Regions from separate parts of the Mesorhizobium sp. M0621 genome, predicted to be linked through region 1. Evidence: riboswitches for the same ligand, from Rfam matches in the RefSeq annotation. Region 1 holds a riboswitch; each other region holds the start of a gene.
What was found. Region 1 has a riboswitch for cobalamin ahead of bluB (5,6-dimethylbenzimidazole synthase). Riboswitches for the same ligand answer to the same signal wherever they lie in the genome.
Positions count from the first base shown of each region.

Region 2: it holds a riboswitch for cobalamin, as region 1 does, so the genes downstream of both, metE (5-methyltetrahydropteroyltriglutamate--homocysteine S-methyltransferase) here and bluB (5,6-dimethylbenzimidazole synthase) in region 1, are expected to answer to the same signal.
Region 3: it holds a riboswitch for cobalamin, as region 1 does, so the genes downstream of both, NKI38_RS05500 (aromatic ring-hydroxylating oxygenase subunit alpha) here and bluB (5,6-dimethylbenzimidazole synthase) in region 1, are expected to answer to the same signal.
Region 4: it holds a riboswitch for cobalamin, as region 1 does, so the genes downstream of both, NKI38_RS14720 (CbtB domain-containing protein) here and bluB (5,6-dimethylbenzimidazole synthase) in region 1, are expected to answer to the same signal.

Region 1 is NZ_JAMYQF010000041.1:11,625-16,699, reverse strand. Features, by position in the region: gene NKI38_RS23750 (pirin family protein) at 1-691, opposite strand, end outside; gene NKI38_RS23745 (DUF2277 domain-containing protein) at 732-998, opposite strand; gene NKI38_RS23740 (exodeoxyribonuclease VII small subunit) at 1,108-1,359, opposite strand; gene NKI38_RS23735 (histone deacetylase family protein) at 1,363-2,289, opposite strand; cobalamin riboswitch at 2,411-2,589, shown strand; partial or broken gene bluB (5,6-dimethylbenzimidazole synthase) at 2,691-3,272, shown strand; gene NKI38_RS23725 (hypothetical protein) at 3,437-4,420, opposite strand; gene NKI38_RS23720 (TetR/AcrR family transcriptional regulator) at 4,759-5,075, opposite strand, start outside.
Region 2 is NZ_JAMYQF010000055.1:41,384-46,458, reverse strand. Features, by position in the region: gene metE (5-methyltetrahydropteroyltriglutamate--homocysteine S-methyltransferase) at 1-1,760, opposite strand, end outside; cobalamin riboswitch at 1,855-2,056, opposite strand; partial or broken gene NKI38_RS27515 (IS630 family transposase) at 2,326-3,318, shown strand; gene NKI38_RS27510 (alpha,alpha-trehalose-phosphate synthase (UDP-forming)) at 3,671-5,075, opposite strand, start outside.
Region 3 is NZ_JAMYQF010000005.1:97,883-102,957, reverse strand. Features, by position in the region: gene NKI38_RS05520 (ABC transporter ATP-binding protein) at 1-489, shown strand, start outside; gene NKI38_RS05515 (DUF680 domain-containing protein) at 579-815, opposite strand; gene NKI38_RS05510 (DUF680 domain-containing protein) at 895-1,104, opposite strand; gene NKI38_RS05505 (DUF680 domain-containing protein) at 1,174-1,374, opposite strand; cobalamin riboswitch at 1,847-2,048, shown strand; gene NKI38_RS05500 (aromatic ring-hydroxylating oxygenase subunit alpha) at 2,163-3,410, shown strand; gene NKI38_RS05495 (FAD-binding oxidoreductase) at 3,447-4,556, shown strand; gene NKI38_RS05490 (PqqD family peptide modification chaperone) at 4,468-5,075, shown strand, end outside.
Region 4 is NZ_JAMYQF010000017.1:114,548-119,622, forward strand. Features, by position in the region: gene NKI38_RS14700 (methyltransferase family protein) at 1-3, opposite strand, end outside; gene NKI38_RS14705 (acetyltransferase domain-containing protein) at 1-998, opposite strand, end outside; gene NKI38_RS14710 (MFS transporter) at 1,235-2,434, shown strand; gene NKI38_RS14715 (aromatic ring-hydroxylating oxygenase subunit alpha) at 2,438-3,613, opposite strand; cobalamin riboswitch at 3,754-3,950, shown strand; gene NKI38_RS14720 (CbtB domain-containing protein) at 3,987-4,166, shown strand; gene NKI38_RS14725 (CbtA family protein) at 4,182-4,979, shown strand.

The sequences.
Region 1 (5,075 bases):
CCGCCGGGAAAATGTCGCCCGAAATCGAGACCTCGCCTTCCAGTGTGTAGATCGCTCGTTCTTCCGCATAGGCCGGGATCTTCACGCTGGCGCCTGGCGCCAAGCGCAGGTCGGCATAAAGCGTCTCGGAGTCGGCCCTGACCGGGGACCGCAATCCCTGGAAATCACCAATGACGATGCGCCCGCTGACGCCTTCGGCGTTGATCTCCGGCAGCCGAAGCGCTTCGGTGTTCTCGAACACCGGAGCCACTTCTTCCTTGCCGTCCGGCAATGCCAGCCATGTCTGCAGGCCGGAGATCGACATCGGCGCGCCGCGCAGTTCCTCCGGCGTACGCTCGGAATGAACGATGCCGCGGCCGGCGGTCATCAGGTTCACGTCACCAGGCTGGATGACCATTTCGGTGCCGAGCGAATCGCGATGCCTGATCCTGCCGTCGAACAGATAGGTGACCGTCGACAGACCGATATGCGGATGGGGACGGACATCGAGCGCCTGGCCGGCGCGCAGAATCGCCGGGCCCATGCGGTCGAAGAAGATGAAGGGTCCGACCAGCCGCCTCTTGGCGGTCGGCAGGGCGCGGCGCACCTGAAAGCCGCCAATGTCCTTGGCGTTCGGGATGACCATCAGTTCGATCTGGTCGCTGGCGAAGGCGTCGCCGACTTCAGGGTCTTTCCCCGGGAAGAAGCTCATGAACTCTCCTTGTCAACGGGCAATGCCTGCCCGGGCCGCGTCAGGCAAAGCGGATCGCCGCCTTTGCCCGCAGCTTGGCCGCCACCTCTTCGCGATTGCGCGGATGCTGGTGGGTTTCGAGAGAATCGAGCAGTTCGCGCGCCGATGCCGCGATGGCTTCGACCGCGTGGTCGAAGGCATGCTGGTTCTGCTTCGAAGGCCGCGTCGTTCCGCTCAGCTTGCGGACGAACTGAAGGGCCGCATCGCGGACTTCGTCATTGGTTGCAGGCGGATCAAAATTGAAGAGGGTCTTGATGTTTCTGCACATCGTTTCCGTATCTCCTCTTGTCCTGGAGCGTTTTCAATCGGGACGCGTTCTATCCTCGATCATGATCATGTCCAAAAACCGGTGAGGCAAGACCATCGTTCGGACTGCCTCAATCCGCGTCAAGCGGCTCTGTTCCAACCGGCTTGCCGTCGCGCGACAGCCTGATCTTCTCGACCTTGTCCTCGGCGGCCTTCAGCAGCCGGTCGCAATGCGCCTTCAGTGCCTCGCCGCGCTCGTAGATCCGGATCGACTGGTCTAGCGGCACATCGCCACGCTCCAGATCATCGACGATCTTCTCCAGCGCGTCGAGTGCCTGTTCGAAGCTCATCGCCTTGACGTCTTCGTTGGTCTCACCAGCCATCATTCATCCTTTCATCAGTCGCCCGACATGGGCGGCGACCGAAAATGCCAATCCCTGCAGATCGTAGCCACCCTCGAGCAGGCTGACGAGCCGGTTGCCGCTGTGGCGCGCCGCGCGCTGCATCAACTGGCCCGTCGCCCAGTCGAAATCATCCTCGGTCAGGTTGATCTCGGCCAGCGGATCGCGGTGGTGCGCGTCGAACCCGGCCGAAATGACGATCAGGTCGGGCGCGAAATTGTCGAGCGCCGGCAGCACGCGTGATAGGAAGGCATCGCGAAAAACCTCGCTGCCGGTCTGCGGCGCCAATGGTGCGTTGACGATATTGCCGGCGCCGATTTCGTTCTTCGCGCCGGTGCCGGGGTAGAGCGGCATCTGGTGCGTCGAGCAATAGAGCACCGACGGATCGTCCCAGAAAATATCCTGCGTGCCGTTGCCGTGATGCACGTCCCAGTCGACGACGGCAACGCGCTCGACGCCGTGTTTCTTCTGCGCATAGCGCGCCGCGATCGCCGCGGTGTTGAACAGGCAAAAGCCCATCGCCGTGGTCTTTTCGGCGTGGTGGCCAGGCGGCCGGGCGGCGACGAAGACATTGTCGGCGCGGCCTTCAAAGACGTCGTCGACGGCGGCGTTGGCGGCACCGATCGCGGTGATCGCCGCCTGCCAGCTTTTCGGGCTGGCGGTGGTGTCGGCGTCGATGCGGGCAATACCCTCGTCAGGAATGGCGGCCCGCACGCGGGCGACGAAATCGGCGGGATGCGCGTAGAGGATGGTGGCCTCGTCGCCTTCCGGCGCCTGGATACGATCGAGCGCGGCAAAGGCTTCGTCGTCAAGCACGCGCTCGATGGCGCGCAAGCGGTCCGGCCGCTCCGGATGGCCCGGCGGCGTGATGTGCTCGAGGAAGATCGGATGGGTGTAGAGACGAGTGGCCATCGTCCTAATCTAGTGACCCGGATCGACAAAGGCCATGCACAGGCGGCCGATGACTGGGGAAAATCGCGCCTGCGTCCATTCGTGTCGCCGCAGGCATTGGCGTGGGCAGCGCTTCGGCGTAAGGTTCTTGGCACTGCCTGGTGCCCGTGCAAACGGGAGAATCGGGAACACGGTTGAACTCCGTGGCGTGCCCAACGCTGTAAGGGGGACCGCGCCGGTATACGCCACTGTCGATGACGGGAAGGCACCGGACGCGGGTTGATCCCAAGCCAGAAGACCGGCCTGGCAGGCATCGTCATCCGCATGGTCAGGCGGACGACATCAGAGCGACGTGCGTCCACTTGGACGCACAAAGTACGCTCTGACAGTTTGAAACTGCTGCAATCGCAAGGGGACAAGCGATGCCGGAAACCATGACCGTTCCTGTTGGCGACGGGTTTGATCAGAATGCGCGCGACGCGGTCTATCGCGCCATGTTCACGCGGCGCGATGTCCGCAGTCATTTCCTGCCAACCGGGCTCGACGACGAGGTGCTGGCGCGGCTGCTGCTTGCCGCCCATCACGCGCCGTCGGTCGGCTTCATGCAGCCTTGGAACTTCATCGTCATTCGCGATGCCGAACGACGGGAAAAGGTGCGCGACCTGTTCCTGGCTGCGCGCGAGCAGGAATTGCCAGCAATTGAGGAAGAGCGGCAGGCGCTTTACCGTAAGCTCAAGCTGGAAGGCATCTGCGAAAGCGCGCTCAACATCTGCATCACCTGCGACCGCCAGCGCTCGAAGGGTTCGCCGTTGGGACGCTGGCACAATCCGGAGATGGACCTCTACAGCACGGTCTGCGCGGTGCAGAATTTCTGGCTGGCGGCACGCGCCGAAGGCGTCGGCGTCGGCTGGGTCAGCATCATCGAGGCGCAGGCGCTGAAAAGCCTGCTGTCAATTCCCGATCATGTGACGCCGGTCGCCTATCTCTGCGTCGGCCGCGTCTCGGAGTTCGCGCCAAAGCCCGACCTCGAAACGCATGGCTGGGGACGGCGGCTGCCGCTGCCGGAGCTGATCATGAGCGAGACTTTTTCCGGGCAAGGTGAAGCGCTGCTCAAATCGACCGTGGCGCGCCTCAACACCGTTGCTGCCGCGCCGTCAAGCCTCGCTGATCAGGGTGTCGCGCCGGCCGGTCCCCAGCGCGAGCCGCCGAAGGAGGCCAGCGCCTTGTCCCTGAGCTCCCTGAACTTCGACGATGCCTCGGCCAGCCGGGCGTCCCAGGCCGGATCTGGCACCTGGCCCGCGATGGTCTTGAAATAGACCTGCATCAGGCAAGCGATGGCGAAGGGCTCGATGAACGCCGCCTTGAAGGCCCAGGCGAAGACGATGGCGAGCACGAAGGCCCAGCCCGCCAATTGCCCTGGCATCAGGAAAAGAATGGCGGCGGCCGGCGCCAGCATCAGCAGGAAGATGACAAAGGATACGCCCCACATGATAACCGCCAGCCAGACGGCGTTCTTGACCATGACCTTGCCGTTCTGGGCATAGAGCACGACACCCTGGCGCGCCGTCTCGAACGGCGAGGACGAATTGATGCGTATGTTGTAGCCGAGGATGATCTCGTCGACATAGGTCAGCGACAGGCGGATCACCGTGTTGATGAAGGAGACCAAGCCGCTCAGGCCCGGGATCGGCAGGAAGGCGGCGATGCCGCCGAGCAGGCCGGTGATGGCGCGGATAGCGCCCTTGACCAGCTGGTCGACGACGAAAAGGATATTGGCCTCGGCAAAACGCTGGGTCACGATATCCTTGGCGTAGGCGATCTGGTCCTGGCCGCCGGGAATGTCGCGGCCGTCGATCAGATGGACCATCACGGCGATATGGCCGGCCTTGACGACATAGAGGATGTATTCGCGGATCCAGTAAACGGCGATCGAGACGACGCCGAAACCGACCACGCCGCCCCACAAGGCAAAGGACAGCGGCCCGTCGGGATCGGTGGAGATATGGCCGACGCCATAGCCGACGCTAGCGCCCGTGCCGGTCGCCATGATGTAGGCCAGCGTGATGCCGAAATAGACGATCATGCGAAAGACAATGAACGGCCAGGTTCGCATCATGATGGACACCGACCTGCCGATATCGAAATCCCACATGCCCCCGAATCTCCGCTCAGAGATGGTGGGAGAGGATGAACCCAACCCGGCGATTGTCAATTGCCGGCCGTGGCGCCGCAGGGCTACGAACTCGGGTTAACAGGTTCCTTGGGAGCCCTCGCCGGCGCGTTGGCTGACGGGAACGAAAAATCCGCCTGTGCGGCGGGTCACTGGCGCAAATCAGCACCATGGATTGAATGTGTACCATAGCTGAGGGCACGGAGTCAAGAAAAAATTCCTATCGTGAAAGCTGTCGGCACAAAGCCGACACCGCCGAACTGGCGGTCGTCAGGTCTTTTGAGTTCGGAGCCCTATGGCGCAGGGCGGCCAACGGGGCTTCAATTCGAGCTCGGATCCGGCTTTTTGAGCAGGCCCTCAAGCAGCTGCTTGAACGCCGCCACCACCTTCTTCGATGTCGCTTCGGGGTCGTTCGAACTGGCGATCCGTTGCGCCGCCTGGCTGCTGGCGCCGTTGATCAGACGCGCGGCGGTGTCGGGGTCGACGCTCGGGACGACCACCCCCTCCCCCTGCAGCGCGGTCAAATGATCGGTCATTGAACCGACGCAGGCATTGGCATTCGACCATTGTGCGGGATCACCCAGCACGGCCGGACCGTCGCGGAACATGATGCGCTGGATTTCCGGCTCCAGCGCCA
Region 2 (5,075 bases), on a different contig from region 1:
TTGAGAATGGTGACTGGGCCTGTGAGCATTCCCTTCACGGGCTTTTCCGTAAGCGACTGGGCGAATTGCCACCAGCGCACTGTCATCGGATTGCGCCTCGATACGTCGCCGAAAATGATGGGGGGACGCACGTAGCGCGACCCATAGCTTTGTACCCAGGCATGCTGGGTGAGCGCGAAGCCGGACAACTGCTCGCCGAAATGCTGTACCATGTCGTTTCGCTCGAACTCACCGTGCACCAGCACGTCCAGCCCGATCTCTTCCTGCCAGCGAATTGCAGCCTCGATCTCCTTCTTCAGGAACGTCTCATAGTCGACATAGCTCAGCTGGCCCTTCGCATGAGCGGCCCGCGCCTTGCGTACCTGCGGCGTCTGCGGGAAGGACCCGATGGTCGTCGTCGGGAACGGCGGCAGCCCGAGTGAGCCGGCTTGGACTCTGGAGCGCTCGCCAAAAGCGCTCTCTCGTCGATTCGCGCTGTCCTCAATGCTAGCGATCCGCCCCTGAACAAGCGGGTCATGGATCCTCGTGGATGTCACGCGCGTGGCGGCAGCCTCGGCAGACGCTTTCAACGCGCCTGCCACCGCATCCCTGCCTTGGGACAGGGCCCGGGCCAGCAAGACCAGCTCGTCGGTCTTCTGGGCCGCGAAGGCGAGCCACGACCTGATGTCGGCGTCGAGTTCCGTCCCCATGCGCAGATCAATCGGCACATGCAGCATCGAGCAAGAAGGCGCGATCTCGACGCGGTCCAAGGGCCAGCCGGCGACGATCGGTTTGATGCGGTCGAGAATGGCGGGCAGGTTCGCACGCCAGACGTTGCGGCCATCGATCAAGCCAAGCGAGAGCACCAGATCCTTCGGAGCGAGCCGACCCCCCGTTTCCAGCTGCTCGGGAGCGCGCACGAGATCAATATGCAGCCCGGCCAGGGGCAGAGAAACCGCGGTTTCGAGATTGTCTCCCAGCGACCCGAAATACGTAGCCAGCATGATCTTCAGCTCGGGCGCGGCTTTCGACAGCTGGCCATAGGCGAATTCGAACGCAGCTCGTTCGTTCGGGTTCAGATCGAGGACAAGCGCTGGCTCATCGATCTGCACCCAGTCGGCTCCCGACAGCTTCAGCTTCTGCAGGACTTGCTCGTAAACGGGCAGCAGCCGCGGTAGGAGCGCGATGGGACCGAACCCCTCGGCAGGCGATTTCGCCAGCTTGAGGAAGGTGATGGGTCCAAGGATGACTGGGCGTGTGTGAATGCCGAGAGCTTTAGCCTCGAGGAAGTAATCGACCGGCTTCGATGACGAGAGGGCGAACGTCTGATCATCATCGAGTTCCGGCACAATGTAGTGGTAGTTGGTGTCAAACCACTTGGTCATTTCCATCGCGGTTACACCAGGTCCATGAGCCTCCTCCTGGTGACCAGCGTGTCCACAATCCTCCGTCTGACCCTGGTTGCCGCGCGCCATTGCGAAGTAGATGTCAAGTGGGGCCTCGCCGCTATTCCAGCCGAAACGGGATGGAACGGCCCCGACCATGGCTGCGGTGTCGAGCACATGGTCGTAAAGCGAGAAGTCGTTCGACGGGATTTTCGACACGCCGCGATCGCGCTGCTCTTCCCAGCTAGCGGCACGGAGCGCCTTCGACGTCGTGAGAAGGTCGCCAGCGGACGATGTTCCGGACCAGTAGCTTTCAAGCGCGAATTTCAGCTCTCGCCGACGACCGAAGCGCGGCACGCCGAGCGTTGCTACAGGAATTTCCTGAGAGTCAGTCATGTCATACCCCGATGGTTGGGGCGCCGATGACAAGGAAGGCGCTAGCAGGCCGGCACGAACGCCGGCTTGCAGCGCCACCGAGACACCCCGCCCGTGGACGTAATTCGCCGTGGCAGGTCTCCTGGCTCGCGGGGTCATAGCCTCTACCCGCCTTCCTGAGGGTATTCGCCTCAGTGACATGAGTGGGGTTGGCTCGCCGCTAACAGTTGCGGGGGCAGCGCCGGCATTGCACCGGCTTCCCTCTTAGCTCCGCTGCGGCAGCGCCGCACGCGAGGACCACGACACGCAGACAATCACAGCAGTCCGCTCTTTTGTCAATGACGCATAACGAAATGTTTATGTCGTTATGTGATTTCGCTTTTACGCTTGTCTAACATTGTGAAATATTCAGTCGCCCATTGGCGGCGCTGCTCCGCTGCCACCATTGTCCAACTAATGGATCCCTGTCGGGCTGCGACATCCCTCGCAGGTCGCCGATGAAGGATTTCGGACAAGACTTCAAGCGCGTGACAACGTCATTAGAGCGATTCCTATTTTGAGAGAATCGTAGGATTCCCAAAGCCGGATGTTTGTGATTCAAGATGCTGGCTGGATTGGAGGCCAGCATCTGATGACGCGAGCGCTTTCAAATGACCTTCGTGAGCGTGCAGTAGCGGCGGTTGGCGACGGGGAGACCTGCCGTGCGGTTGCCTCGCGCTTTGGCGTTGCGGTTTCCTCTGTAGTGAAGTGGTCGCAGCGTTACCGTGCCACTGGCTCGGTGGCGCCGGGCAAGATGGGCGGACATCGCAAGCGCGTCCTTGAGCCGCATCGGGCCTTCATTATGGAGCGGCTTAATCAGACCTCTGAACTGACGCTGCGTCGGCTGAAGGACGAGCTGGATGCTCGCGGGGTCAAGGTCTCGCACAATACGGTGTGGCTGTTCCTGCGCCGCGAAGGCCTGAGCTTCAAAAAAAACTCTGTTCGCCCTTGAGCAGGCGGTGCCGATATTGCCCGCAGGCGCCAGCGATGGCGCTCTTGGCAAAGCGGTCTCGATCCACAGTGCCTGGTCTTCATCGATGAGACCTGGATCAAGACCAACATGGCTCCACTGCGAGGTTGGGGGCCGAAAGGCAAACGGCTGCGCGGCTTGGCTCCACACGGCCACTGGCGCACGCTGACCTTCCTCGGTGCACTACGCTGGGACCGGCTCGCAGCACCTTGCATCTTCGACGGACCGATCAACGGCCAATGCTTCCGTGCTTATGTCGAGCAGCAGCTCATCACCGTGCTGAAGCCCGGCGACATCGTGGTCATGGATAACCTGGGAAGCCATAAGTCGGCGGCCATCAGGCAGACGATCAAAGCTGCCGGCGCCAGGCTTTGGTATCTGCCGCCCTACTCGCCGGACCTCAATCCGATCGAGCAGGCCTTCGCCAAGATCAAACACTGGATGCGACAAGCTCAGAAACGCACCGTCGAGGACACGTGGCGCCACATCGGCCACCTCGTCGAAACCATCGAGGCAGCCGAATGCAAGAACTACTTCGAAAACGCAGGCTACGCTTCCGTCAAAATATGAAACGCTCTAGAATGCAGAAGATCGCATTGGTGGCGATGTTTAACGATGCGGCCGCAAGCCGTGCGTGCGTGGTAGAAGCGGTTTTCTCGGAGTGAGCGCCAAACCGTGGTCCGAGGGGAATTGGCACGCCAGTCGTCATCACGGGTGACTAGGCAATCGTGATGACTCCGCTCGGCGGCAAGAGACCACACTGACGGAGCCTGGCTCAAGGGTCTGATGCAAAGCCCGACTGTGGTCCCGATAAGCCGCTTAAGCCGCATTCAGGCGGTCAGGATAAGTATCTCTCTCTCCAAGCGCTCGGCATTGAGGGATGCGCAAATGCAGGCAAAGCTCGCGTGCTTCATATTCTGCATCATACGATCGGCAGGACCCAGTTTTTATCCAGTGCACGCGTCAGCGCGGTGTGCAATTCTGGCTCGGTCCGATACGAAGGCATTTGGGCCTCGCTGATCCAGCCCAAGCCAACATAGTGGAAGTGATCCGCAGGGACCGTAACCCGGCTGCTGTCCAGTTGCCGAACGAAGTCCGCTGACCAATGGTGGATCGTATACGCTTCAAGTTTGTCCATCATCCTCCGCCAGCGTTGGATGCGTTCTTCGCGCGGCATGCTGGCCGCTCTTGAGATCGCGGTAGCTATCTCGTCGGAGAGCCTCGGATTTACCAGCAGGGCGTCCTCGCCGAAGTCTTCGGCCGCGCCGGCAAACTTCGATAACACCAGAACGCCAGGGTCGCTCGGATCTTGTGCAGCAATGTATTCTTTCGCCACAAGATTCATGCCATCGCGCAACGGCGTCACAACGCAAACACGCGCGGCTCTGCAAAGACCCGCTATCTCAGCTTGGGTGAACGACCTGTTCTCATAGATAATCGGCATCCACTCGTCCGTGCCATGCCGGTTGTTGACTTGATTGACGAGTCTTTCGACGTCGCGCCGATATTCGCTGTACGCTTGGATGTCGCCACGTGAGGGAGTTGCGATTTGCAAGAGCGAGACACGTTGCGGCTCGACTGCCAGCAGATCGAAAGCTTTAATCCGATTGTCGATGCCCTTGGTGTAGTCGAGCCGATCGACGCCGATAACTAGCTTTGCTCCGCCAAGTTTCAACTGCGAAATGTAGGCTTTCTGCGCCTCAAGCGAATCTGCGGCACACTGTTCGAATTGCTTCGGATCGATACCTATAGGAAAATTTTGGCATTGCGTCTGGCCATGGTCCGAGAAAACGACTCCGTTCTTGCTCTCCAGCCCCAAATGAGATTGGACACAGGCGAGGAAATTGCTCACATCACGGTCGGTCTGGAAACCGAGCAGATCATACTCGAGCATACATTTCATTAGCTCGCCAGAATTGGGCACGCGCTCCATCATGTCAGACTCGGGCCATGGCGTATGCAGGAAATGGCCGATCGGCCGGTCAATGCCGAGTCTGTGCAAATCAGCGCCGAGCGGCAGGAAATGGTAGTCATGAACCCAGTAGACTGCGTTATCTCCCAATTCGGACACCGCGCGCGCCATGAAGGCATTGACGTCGCGATAACTTTTATAATCCTCTTCCGAGCCTGAGATCCGGTCCGGCAGCGAGTGGAGCGCCGGCCACAATAGTGAATTTGCAAAACCTTGATAGTACCGAGAATAGTCCGCTGCCGGCCCATCGAGCCACCCGATTTGACCTTTGCCACGCTGCACGAGGGGCACCTGTTGCTTATCCCCGTCGCCCAGATGCTCGGAAAAAACTACCCAGACCGCGCCGGAACGCTCC
Region 3 (5,075 bases), on a different contig from region 1:
AAGGACGGCCATATCGAACAGGTCGGCACGCCGATGGATCTCTACAAGAAGCCCGGCAATCTGTTCGTCGCCCAGTTCATCGGCTCGCCGGCCATGAACATCTTGCCCGCGACCATCGACAAGACCGGAAATCCGACCGTCGTCAGCCATGTTGGCGGGCGCAAGGCAACCGTGCCGATCACGACGCCTGCTTCGGCAAAGGGTGCCGCGGTGAGCTTCGGCGTGCGGCCGGAGGATTTGATCATCGCCAGCGGTGCGGACTATCTGTTCGAAGGGACGGTCGACTATGTCGAGCAGCTCGGCGAGGTTCAGCTTGTCTATGTCGACATCGGCCGCGCCGACCTGCCGTTGGTGACCAAGCTGCCTGGCAATGTCGAAGTCAAGCGCGGCTCGACATTGCGGCTGAGCGCCAATGGCGAAGACCTTCACATCTTCGATACGGACGGGCGGTCCTTCGCCCTTCACGAAGCGGAAGCGAAGGCGGCTTGAGACGAGGCAGGATTAGATTATGCGTCGACAACATGAAAGAGCGGCGGGCTAGGGCCCGCTGCTCTTTTTGTGAAGATCAGCTTCGGCTGTTAGCGGCCGAAGAGATTCCGATCGCTGCCCTGAGGGGCTGACTTCGGTACATCGCCCGACGAATTGAGCAGCTTGTAGACAGGCGATTCGCTCTTGCGGATCGAGCCCGTGTGCGAAGTGTCGACGTTGACGGTCGCCTGCTTGTTGATGTCGGTTCCGCCAACGTTGTCGTTGCGGGCATAGGCGCTGCCGGCGGCAATCAGAACAGCGGCGGCAGTAAGAACAATCTTCTTCATTTTTGATACTCCGTATTTTCGAATTCGATGCGGCGGGTTAACCCGCCGCATCGATGTCTGATGTTGGTTTGGTCGGATGTTAGTTGTTGCCGAACAGATTGCGGTCGCTGCCATGGTTGACAGGCGCCTGCGTGGCCGGCTCCGACTTCTGGGTGGAAGCCGTGTACGAGCTGTCGGTGGCGGTGGTGGCAGGCTGGTTGGCGCCATTGGAGCCAAAATTGTCGCTGCCGGCGAAGGCACTGCCGGTGATGGCCAGAACGGCGGCGGCGGCAATAAGGATCTTCTTCATTTCAAGTCTCCTGATTTTTGAATTTTGCCAGGGCGACGGGCAAGCCCGCCGTCTGCCGGTAATCGGCTTTTAGTTGTTGCCGAAGAGATTACGGTCGCTGCCCTGGGCAGGCGTCTGAGCAGCCGGTTCCGACTTCTTGACCGAAGCCGTGGACGAGCTGTCGACAGCAGTGGCTGCCGCGGCGTTCGAACCGTAGTGGTCGCTACCATTAGCGAAGGCGCTGCCGGAAATCGCCAGAAGGGCGGCGGCAGTGAGAATGATCTTTTTCATTTTGTGTACTCCAGTATTTTTCCCGTCCGTCTAGCGGCGTGTCTTGGGAAGAAATCGCGTCGTTCGGACAGCCCCGATGTGGGAGGGCATCCTCGCCTTTTCCAATCACGAAGTTGTTTCGTGTGGACCATGAGTCCGCCACTTGAAATTGTGCCAAGGGCTTCTACGCGCCACTTTTTACTTATATTTTTCAATGATTTAAGTAAAACCGCCCGCTTGATCACCAACTGTTTCGAGGGCCCAGCGTTCACACCGTCCTGCACGCACCGTCAACAGAAACGAACCGTTCGGTTCGATTTTAGAAAGAGCTAATAGTCACTTTTCGAAACTGTTAACTTTTTTGACCCCGAGTGAGGGGTCGGTTTCGAGGAGATTGCAAATGGGAAATGGCCGCCTCGGAACGTTTCGCATCCGTGTCGCGCCGCATGGATACGATGTCGTTTTCATGCCGATGGCGCGTCCGCGATCGTGGTTAGATCATATCATCTCAGGTGCCACTTCGTGACGACGAGGCGGAGAATTGGGAAGCCGGTCAGAATCCGGCGCTGCCCCCGCAACGGTGGTGGAGTTCAAGTCGCAACGGGAGACCACTGGGCAACTGCCTGGGAAGGTGTCGCGATGGTCCGCAAGGACAACTCCAGAGCCCGGAAACCAGCCCGAGATCATTGAACTCGACTGATCGCGGTGGGCGGTCAAGAGGTGGATAGTGCATGTCCGGCGCATCGCCGGCCTGTGTCCAATCCTTCCTCCGTCACCACCAGTTCAGTCCTTAGAAACGAGGACAGGACATGGAAACTCGCAACGACATGCTGAGGCTCTTGAACAGCCGCCGGCAAGGCTTTTCGCTAGAACAGCCCTTCTATACCGATCCGGACTACTTCAAGCTCGATATGGAGCTGATCTGGTATCGCGATTGGCTGTTCATCGGCCACGATTGCGAACTGCCGAAGCCGGGCAGCTACATCACCGTGCAGATCGGCGACTATCCGGTCGTCCTTGTCCGCGATCAGCAAGGCAAGATCAACGCCTTCCACAATTCCTGCCGCCACCGCGGCAGCCGCGTCTGCAATACCGAGAGGGGTACGGCGGCAAAGCTCGTCTGCCCCTATCACCAGTGGACCTATGAGCTCGACGGCCGCCTGCTGTTTGCCCGCCAGATGGCCGACGGTTTCGACAAGAGTGAGTTCAGCCTGAAGCCAGTCGCCTGCGAGAGCGTCGGCGGCTACATCTTCATCTGCCTTGCCAGGGAGCCCGCCGATTTCGCGCCGATGCGGGCGATGATCGAACCTTATCTTTTGCCGCACCGGTTGCGCGAAGCAAAGATCGCCTTCGAGAGCACGATCATCGAGAAGGGCAACTGGAAGCTGGTCTGGGAAAACAATCGCGAGTGCTATCACTGTGTCGCCAATCATCCCGAGCTGTGCAAGACCTTCCCCGAAGCGCCGACCGTAACCGGCGTCAACGGCGCCGACAGCGACCCCGAAATGGTCGCGCATTGGGCTAAGTGCGAGGCATCAGGCCTGCCGAGCAAATTTCGCATCGATCCGGCCGGACAGTACCGCGCCACCCGCGCGCCGTTGCTGCGCGATGCCGTCAGCTACACCATGACCGGCAAGCGGGCGGTGGAGAAGAACCTCTCCGACACTGTCTCCGCCGACCGGATCGGCACCTTGATGCACTATCACTACCCGACGACCTGGAACCACATCCTCATCGATCACGCGGTGACGTTCCGGGTGTTGCCGATCAGCGCCACGGAAACGGCGGTGACGACGAAGTGGCTGGTGCACAAGGATGCGGTCGAGGGGGTCGACTACACCATCAAAGATCTCACCCATGTCTGGACCGAGACCAACGACCAGGACCGCCGCATCGTCGAGGAAAACGCCTTCGGCATCCTGTCGCCCGCCTATGAACCAGGCCCCTATTCGGAGCTGCATGAGGGTGGCGTGATCCAGTTCGTCGAATGGTACGCGTCGTTCATCGGCCCGCGCCTCGCGGAAGGCGGTCGGCCGGCCCTGCGCAGCGTCGCCTAGGCTTTGGATCATGCACAAAACAAAAGAGACAAGAGGATGAATGCGGTGACGGATCTTGGCCTCTATCGCCATCTCGACCAGATGACGCCCTGGAACGACCGGCTGCAGGTGCTGGAGGTGATCGGCGTCAGCGACGAGGCGCCTGACGTCAAGACCTTCACCTTCCGCTCCGACAACCAGACCTGGTTCCGCTACAAGCCGGGCCAGTTCTTGACGCTGGAACTGCCGGCCGCCGACGGGCCGCTGATGCGCACCTACACGCTGTCGTCCTCGCCATCGCGGCCGTTCTCGATCGCGGTGACGGTGAAGGCGCAGGCCGGCAGCATCGGCACGCGCTGGATGTTCGACCATCTGACGCCCGGATCGCACGTCAAGGCTTACGGGCCGACCGGCGACTTTTCGCTGCACAGCCACCCGGCGGCGAAATATCTGTTCATCTCCGCCGGTTCCGGCGTGACGCCGATGATGTCGATGCTGCGCTGGCTGAACGACTGTGCGCCATGGACCGATGTCGGCTTCGTCAACTGCGCGCGCCGTCCGGAAGAGATCATCTTCCGCAAGGAACTTGAACTGCTCGGCAGCCGGATGCCCGGCCTGTCGCTCGGCTTCATGATCGAGGAGCGGTCGAGCCGCGAGGGCTGGTTCGGCCATATGGGCCGCATCGACGCCATTCGGCTGCCATTGCTGGCGCCCGATTTCCGCGAGCGCGAAATCTTCTGCTGCGGGCCCGATCCCTTCATGCGTGCCGTGCGCGGTATGCTCGACGCCGCCGGCTTCGACATGACGAAATACCATCAGGAGAGCTTTGCGGCGCCTGTGGTGGAGGAGGTCCCGGCTCCGTTCGCGTCGCCTGCGGGAGACGGTGCTGCCGTTGTCGTCGAAGCCGCGACGCCGATCCGTTTCGCGCTTTCGGATGTCGACGCCGAATGCGTCACCGGGCAGACCGTGCTGCAGACCGCGCGGGCCTCCGGCGTGCGGATTCCCGCCGCATGCGAGTTCGGCCTGTGCGGCACCTGCAAGGTGAAGAAGGTCACGGGCGCCGTCGAGATGAGCCACAATGGCGGCATCCTCGATCACGAGATCGACGACGGCTTTATCCTCGCCTGTTGCTCAAAACCGCTTTCGGCGCTCGAAATCGAGGCGTGATCGGCTTGGAGCCGCTGGCGCACGTTGGCTTGCCAAGCAAGAATCGAGTGTTTACAGGCGTTATAGGCTGAGCGACCGCGCCGACCGGCGACTGCTCGCGCGGCTGCGGGGGCCAAGACAAATGCGTCGTACCGATGTCTACGCAATTTCGAGCAAGGATATTGTCTTTGAATCTTTCGACGGCGAAGCCGTCGTGCTCGATCTTTCGAACGGGAAGTATTTCGGATTTTCCGATTCGGGCAGCAGGATTTGGCAGGCGCTATCGTCCGGCGTCGATGCCCAGGCTCTGGTCGGGCTGACCGTTGGCGCCAGGACGATTGGCCCAGATGAACTCGAAGGTTTCGTATCGCAATTGCTTGAACTGGGGCTCCTGGTTCGCCTGGATGCGCCACCGCTGCCGCTGCCTGGCGAACTGCTCGCCGACCTTGCCGCCACAACCGAGTCGCTCGCTGTGAGCGTTCACGACGACCTTGCCGACCTCATCATCGTGGATCCTATCCATGAAGTCGAGGAACCCGT
Region 4 (5,075 bases), on a different contig from region 1:
CATTTGACCCCTTCCTCCATCAACTTGCTGTCGGTTTTGGCGGTACACATGCCGGCGAGATCGGACAGGTGTGCCTTCCATTCCGCAGTCTGGTCGTTGTTGTAGAGCCGATCAAGCGTGGCCTCGCCCTCGAGCGTATCGAGCATGCAGACACAGTAGCTCGAACAGAACTCGGTGTCGCGCGACTGCTCGCAGGACAGCTGGCAGGTTTTCAGGAAGTTCACCTGCGGCGTTTCGACCTGTGCCGGCATGATCTGCGAGAACAGCCACACGCAGCCGATCAGCAGCGGCTGATGGATCAGGTAGAAGGCCAGGCCGTGCCGGCCGATGAAGACCAGCGGGTTGGCCCAGCGGCCGGACTTGAGGTTCGCCAGCCACGTCAAGACACCCGCGCCCGCGGCAAGCTTTGTGACGCCGATGCCTATAAGCACGGCGCCGAACCACGGAAACAGCGGAACGTAGTCATTGGAACGCGGATTGATCGCCGACAGGCCGACCCACCACAACCATGGATGGTCGAAAGCCTCGAAGCGCCAATAGACCGGAATGGCAATGACCAACGCAGCAACCGCCAGCGTCAACAAAGCCGGCAGACGCAGGAAGGCGAGGCCCAGCAGGCTGGCGAGCGCGATCTCATGCAATATGCCAAAGAAGATGAAGCCGTCCGGGGTGGCGATGCGGGTGATGATCGAAATCGCGATCGCGGCTCCGGCGACCATGGCGAAACGCTTCCAGAAGCCGTTCCAGCGGATTTTCTTGCCATGGGCGAGGTACAGGCTGACGCCGACCAGGAACAGGAAGGTCGAGGCGATGCAGCGCGCGTAGATCTTCCACCAGCCGAAAGCGGTCAGGCCGGGATCGGTGTAGCCGAAGAATTCCAGATCCCAGGTGAAATGGTAGCTCGCCATGGCGATCAGCGCGATGCCGCGCACGATGTCGATGGCGACGATGCGCCTTGGTCGATCCTGAACGGGTGCGGTCGGCGTTTGGATGCTCATGGTCTCGCATTCTGATTCAGCCCCGCAAAACGACTATCACGGTTGCCCCAGACAAAAGAAGGCCAGCAGCTTTGCCATGAACAGTGCCGTGGATGCCGGATCAGGCGCCGCATTAGGCCAGGGCCGGGAAGCCTTTGGCCGACTTCGCTTTTTGCCGGGTACGCGTCGGTTTCCTCTTATTGGCGCAAAGATCGCCACGGCAGATTTGGTCCGATAGATTCTGCTTTGGGGAAGCAATGTCCACCCATGTGCGCCATCCGATCTGGCTTCCGGCCCTAAAGGCCGCGGACGCGCGCACCTTCGCCTCGCTTTATGCAGTCGAATCCTTCGCCCGCGCCACGGTGTCGAGCGTCATCCCGATCCAGGCCTACGAGATACTGCACAACGAGCAGATCGTCTCGATCCTCTACACCGTCGTGGCGATGCTCGGCCTGTCGGTGACATTGTTCATGCCGATGCTGATCCGCCGCTTTGCGCGGCGCTGGGTCTACACAGCAGGCGCCTGCCTGCTGGCCATCGGCTCGCTGTTCTTCGTCACCTACACGCTTGCCGGGCAACTGGCCGGCATGCTGTGCCGTGTGATGGGCGCCAGCGCGCTGTCGATCACGCTCAACCTCTACATCATGGACCACATCCGCAAGACCGATTTCATGCAGGCCGAATCGCTGCGCATGGCATGGTCGATGTTGGCCTGGACCGGCGGGCCAACGCTCGGCATCTTCCTCTACACACGCTTCGGTATCTATGCCGCGCATGGCGCGGTCGCGATCTTCGCCCTGGCCCTGCTGGCGCTGTTCTGGACCTACCGGCTCGGCGACAATCCGTCGATCCGTCCGGGCAAGACACGCCCGGTCAATCCGCTCGCCAATATCGGCCGCTTCGTCGCGCAGCCCAGGCTGCGGCTGGCCTGGCTGATCGCTTTCGGCCGCTCCTGTTTCTGGACGACGTTCTTCGTCTATGGGCCGCTGTTCATGGTGATCACCGGCGAGGGCAAGCTGGCAGGTGGCTTGCTGGTTTCGGCCGGCAACGCACTGCTGTTCATGGCCATCTTCTGGGGCAAGGCAGGAAAGCGCTTCGGCGGCCGCAGGACCATGACATTTGCCTATTTCGCCATGTCGGCCATGCTGTTGGCGGCGGGCTTCGTCGGCGAAACCGTGCCGCTGCTCACCGGCGCCTTCCTGCTTGGCGGCGCGTTCTTCACCATCGCGCTCGACGCACTCGGCTCGACCGCGTTCATGCGCTCGGTGCGCTCCTATGAAAGATCGCAGATGGCGGCGGTCTACCGCACCTATCTCGATTTTTCCGAATTGACGCCGCCGCTGGTTTATTCGGTGGTGCTGGCCTTCTTCGGCCTGGGCTCGGTGTTCGTCACGCTCGGCCTGCTGGCGGCGGTTTGCGGGTTTGTGACCTGGCGCTATCTGCCGAAATCGCTGTGATGTTCAGGGCTTGGGCGGAAGAGCCGCGTGCCGCCCGCGCACCCAATTGTGGAAGTGGTGCAGGTCGTATTCCTCGGGCATCAGCACACCGGCCGCGTGGCGCATCGAGCGCAGGCCTCTCTGGTTGACCTCGCAGATCGTTGCGTCCTCCTCCAGTACCTGGGTGCCGAAGGCGACGATGTTGTCGATGTCGGTCGCGGCGAGCGCCTCGGGCGCAAACAGCCATTCCGCGACAAGCTCGGTCTGTTCGGGGCCGAGCGGTACCAGCCTTACCGTTCTGACATAGTCGACATGGCCGACGATGAACATCGACGGCAGGTTGGTGGCGTAGGTCTGGCCCGCAGTGCGCTCGGCAGGTGTCAGGCTCGAGAAGACCGGCCCGTGCGCCTGGCCGTCGCGCGACCATGTCTCGGCGCCGGCACGCAGGCCGCCGGAAAACTCCGGCGCGTCATTGTCGGTGTGGCGAACCCATTCGGGGTCGTCGTGCCGGCTCATCAGGCCGCGGCCATAGATCGGCACCAGCCGCGACAGGTCCTTGTGAACACCAGGGCAATGCAGGCACTCGTTGAAGTTTTCCCAAAAGACCTTCCAGTTGCAGTGCATCACCTTGCGCAGCACATGGCCGCTCACCAGCGTCTCCAGCGGCCAATTGCCGAGATCGCCGGAGGCGGGATCGAAGGATGCCTGCGCCGAACCGGTCGCGTCCTCCTGCAGATTGACGAAGACAAAGCCGCGCCACACCGAGAGTGCTACCCGATAAAGCGGGTGGTCGGCCTTGTCGAAGCCTTCCGGCAGTGATTTCGACGGCACGCGCACGAGGTCGCCACGCAACGAGTAGGACCAGGCGTGGTAGGGGCAGGTGATCAGCCGCGCCTTCAGCCGGCCTTCGCTCTCCTGGCAAAGCTGCGAACCGCGATGGCGGCAGGTGTTGTGGAAGGCGCGCAGCTCGCCGGTCTCGTCTCGCAGCACGACGATGTCTTGCGTGCCGATGCGGAATCTGCGGAAAGCCAGTGGTTGCGCGAGGTCGGCCTCGCGGCAGACCAGCAGCCAACTTCTGTACCAGATGGCGTCGAGATCGTTTTGGTAGCTGCCTGCATCCCAATAGGCCGATGAAGGCAGCGTCGCTTCCGCCCGGGTTAGGCCGTTGTAGGGATCGCGCTCGCTGGCAATGGGCTGCATGGCTGGCTTCCTATCAAGATGCCAGCCGACACCCGGCCAGGAAAATTGTCAATTGCGGGCACCTGTGGCCGTTGTCTGGCACGACGCATTCGCGATGGTTGCCGGCGGAATTTGGTTTGCTGGAGGCGAGGATTCTGCCTATAGTCGCTGATGTCGTCGGTTCCATTTTGGAGCCAAGAGGGAATGCGGTGAGGGCGAGTTTCGCCCAATGCCGTGGCTGCCCCCGCAACTGTGTGCGGTAGTCCTCTCCATATGCCACTGAAGATTTCTTCTTCGGGAAGGTGGGGAAGGGCGCTGATCCGCGAGCCAGGAGACCTGCCGGCGACAGGAAACTGACTTCGATGCCCTCGGGTGGAGGGCGAAAGGACAAGACATGACTACCGCTTCTGTCTCCCTCGGCGCCTCCGTCTCCTCGCAGTCGCGCTTCATGCAGCTCGCGCTTGCTGCGTTTCTCGGCATTTTCGTGATGGGCTTTGTCGGCTTCTCGCATATCGATGCGGTCCACAATGCGGCTCACGACTATCGCCATTCGATGGCGTTTCCCTGCCACTGACGAGGATCTGACATCATGAACCTGTTTCGCAACGTCGTGTTCATCGCGGCGATCGCAGGGCTCGTGGCCGGTGTCGTTCTTGCCTGCCTGCAGGCCTACGCCACCGTGCCGCTGATCCTGAAGGCGGAAGTCTACGAACAGGCCGGCGGCGGGCATCACCATGACCATGCCGCTCCGGCCTCAACGGATAGCAGTGCCATGAGCACAGCCGCTCCGTCGGGAAATGCCATGAGCTCTGCCGCTCCGGCAGCGGAAGTCGCCCCGGCCGCCGAAGACGAGGGCTGGGCGCCGGCCGACGGTTTTGAGCGTTTCGCTTTCAGCATGCTTGCCAATATCGTCACCGGCATCGGCTTCGCGCTGATCCTGGTTGCAGTCTCCGAATTCGCCGGCGGTATCGGTGGCTGGCGGCAGGGCGTCTTTTGGGGCCTGGCCGGCTTTGCCGTGTTCACGCTGGCACCGGGTCTTGGCCTGCCGCCGGAACTGCCGGCCATGCCCGCGGCCGATCTGACCGAGCGCCAGATCTGGTGGTGGGCGACCGTAGCGATGACCGCGGCCGGGCTCGGCCTGATCGCCTTCCGCAAGTCGCTGCCGCTGGCGATCCTGGCCGTGGCCTTGATCGTCGCGCCGCACATCGTCGGCGCGCCGCAGCCCGGCAGTTACGAGACGGCGATTCCGGAAGGGTTGCATCACCAATTCGTGGTGGCGGTGACAGTGACCAATCTGGTGTTCTGGCTGGTGCTCGGCGCGGTCGTCGGCGTGGTGCATGGCCGCTTTACCGGTACGGCGACCAGCCTGCGCGACAGCTTTGCCTGACAGCAAGGCACTGACCTTCCTCATCGGCGGTGGGGGGGGCGGGGCGCGGCGGGCCCGCCGCCAAAAGGAGCCCGGGGGGGGGGCGCGCGGGGCCGC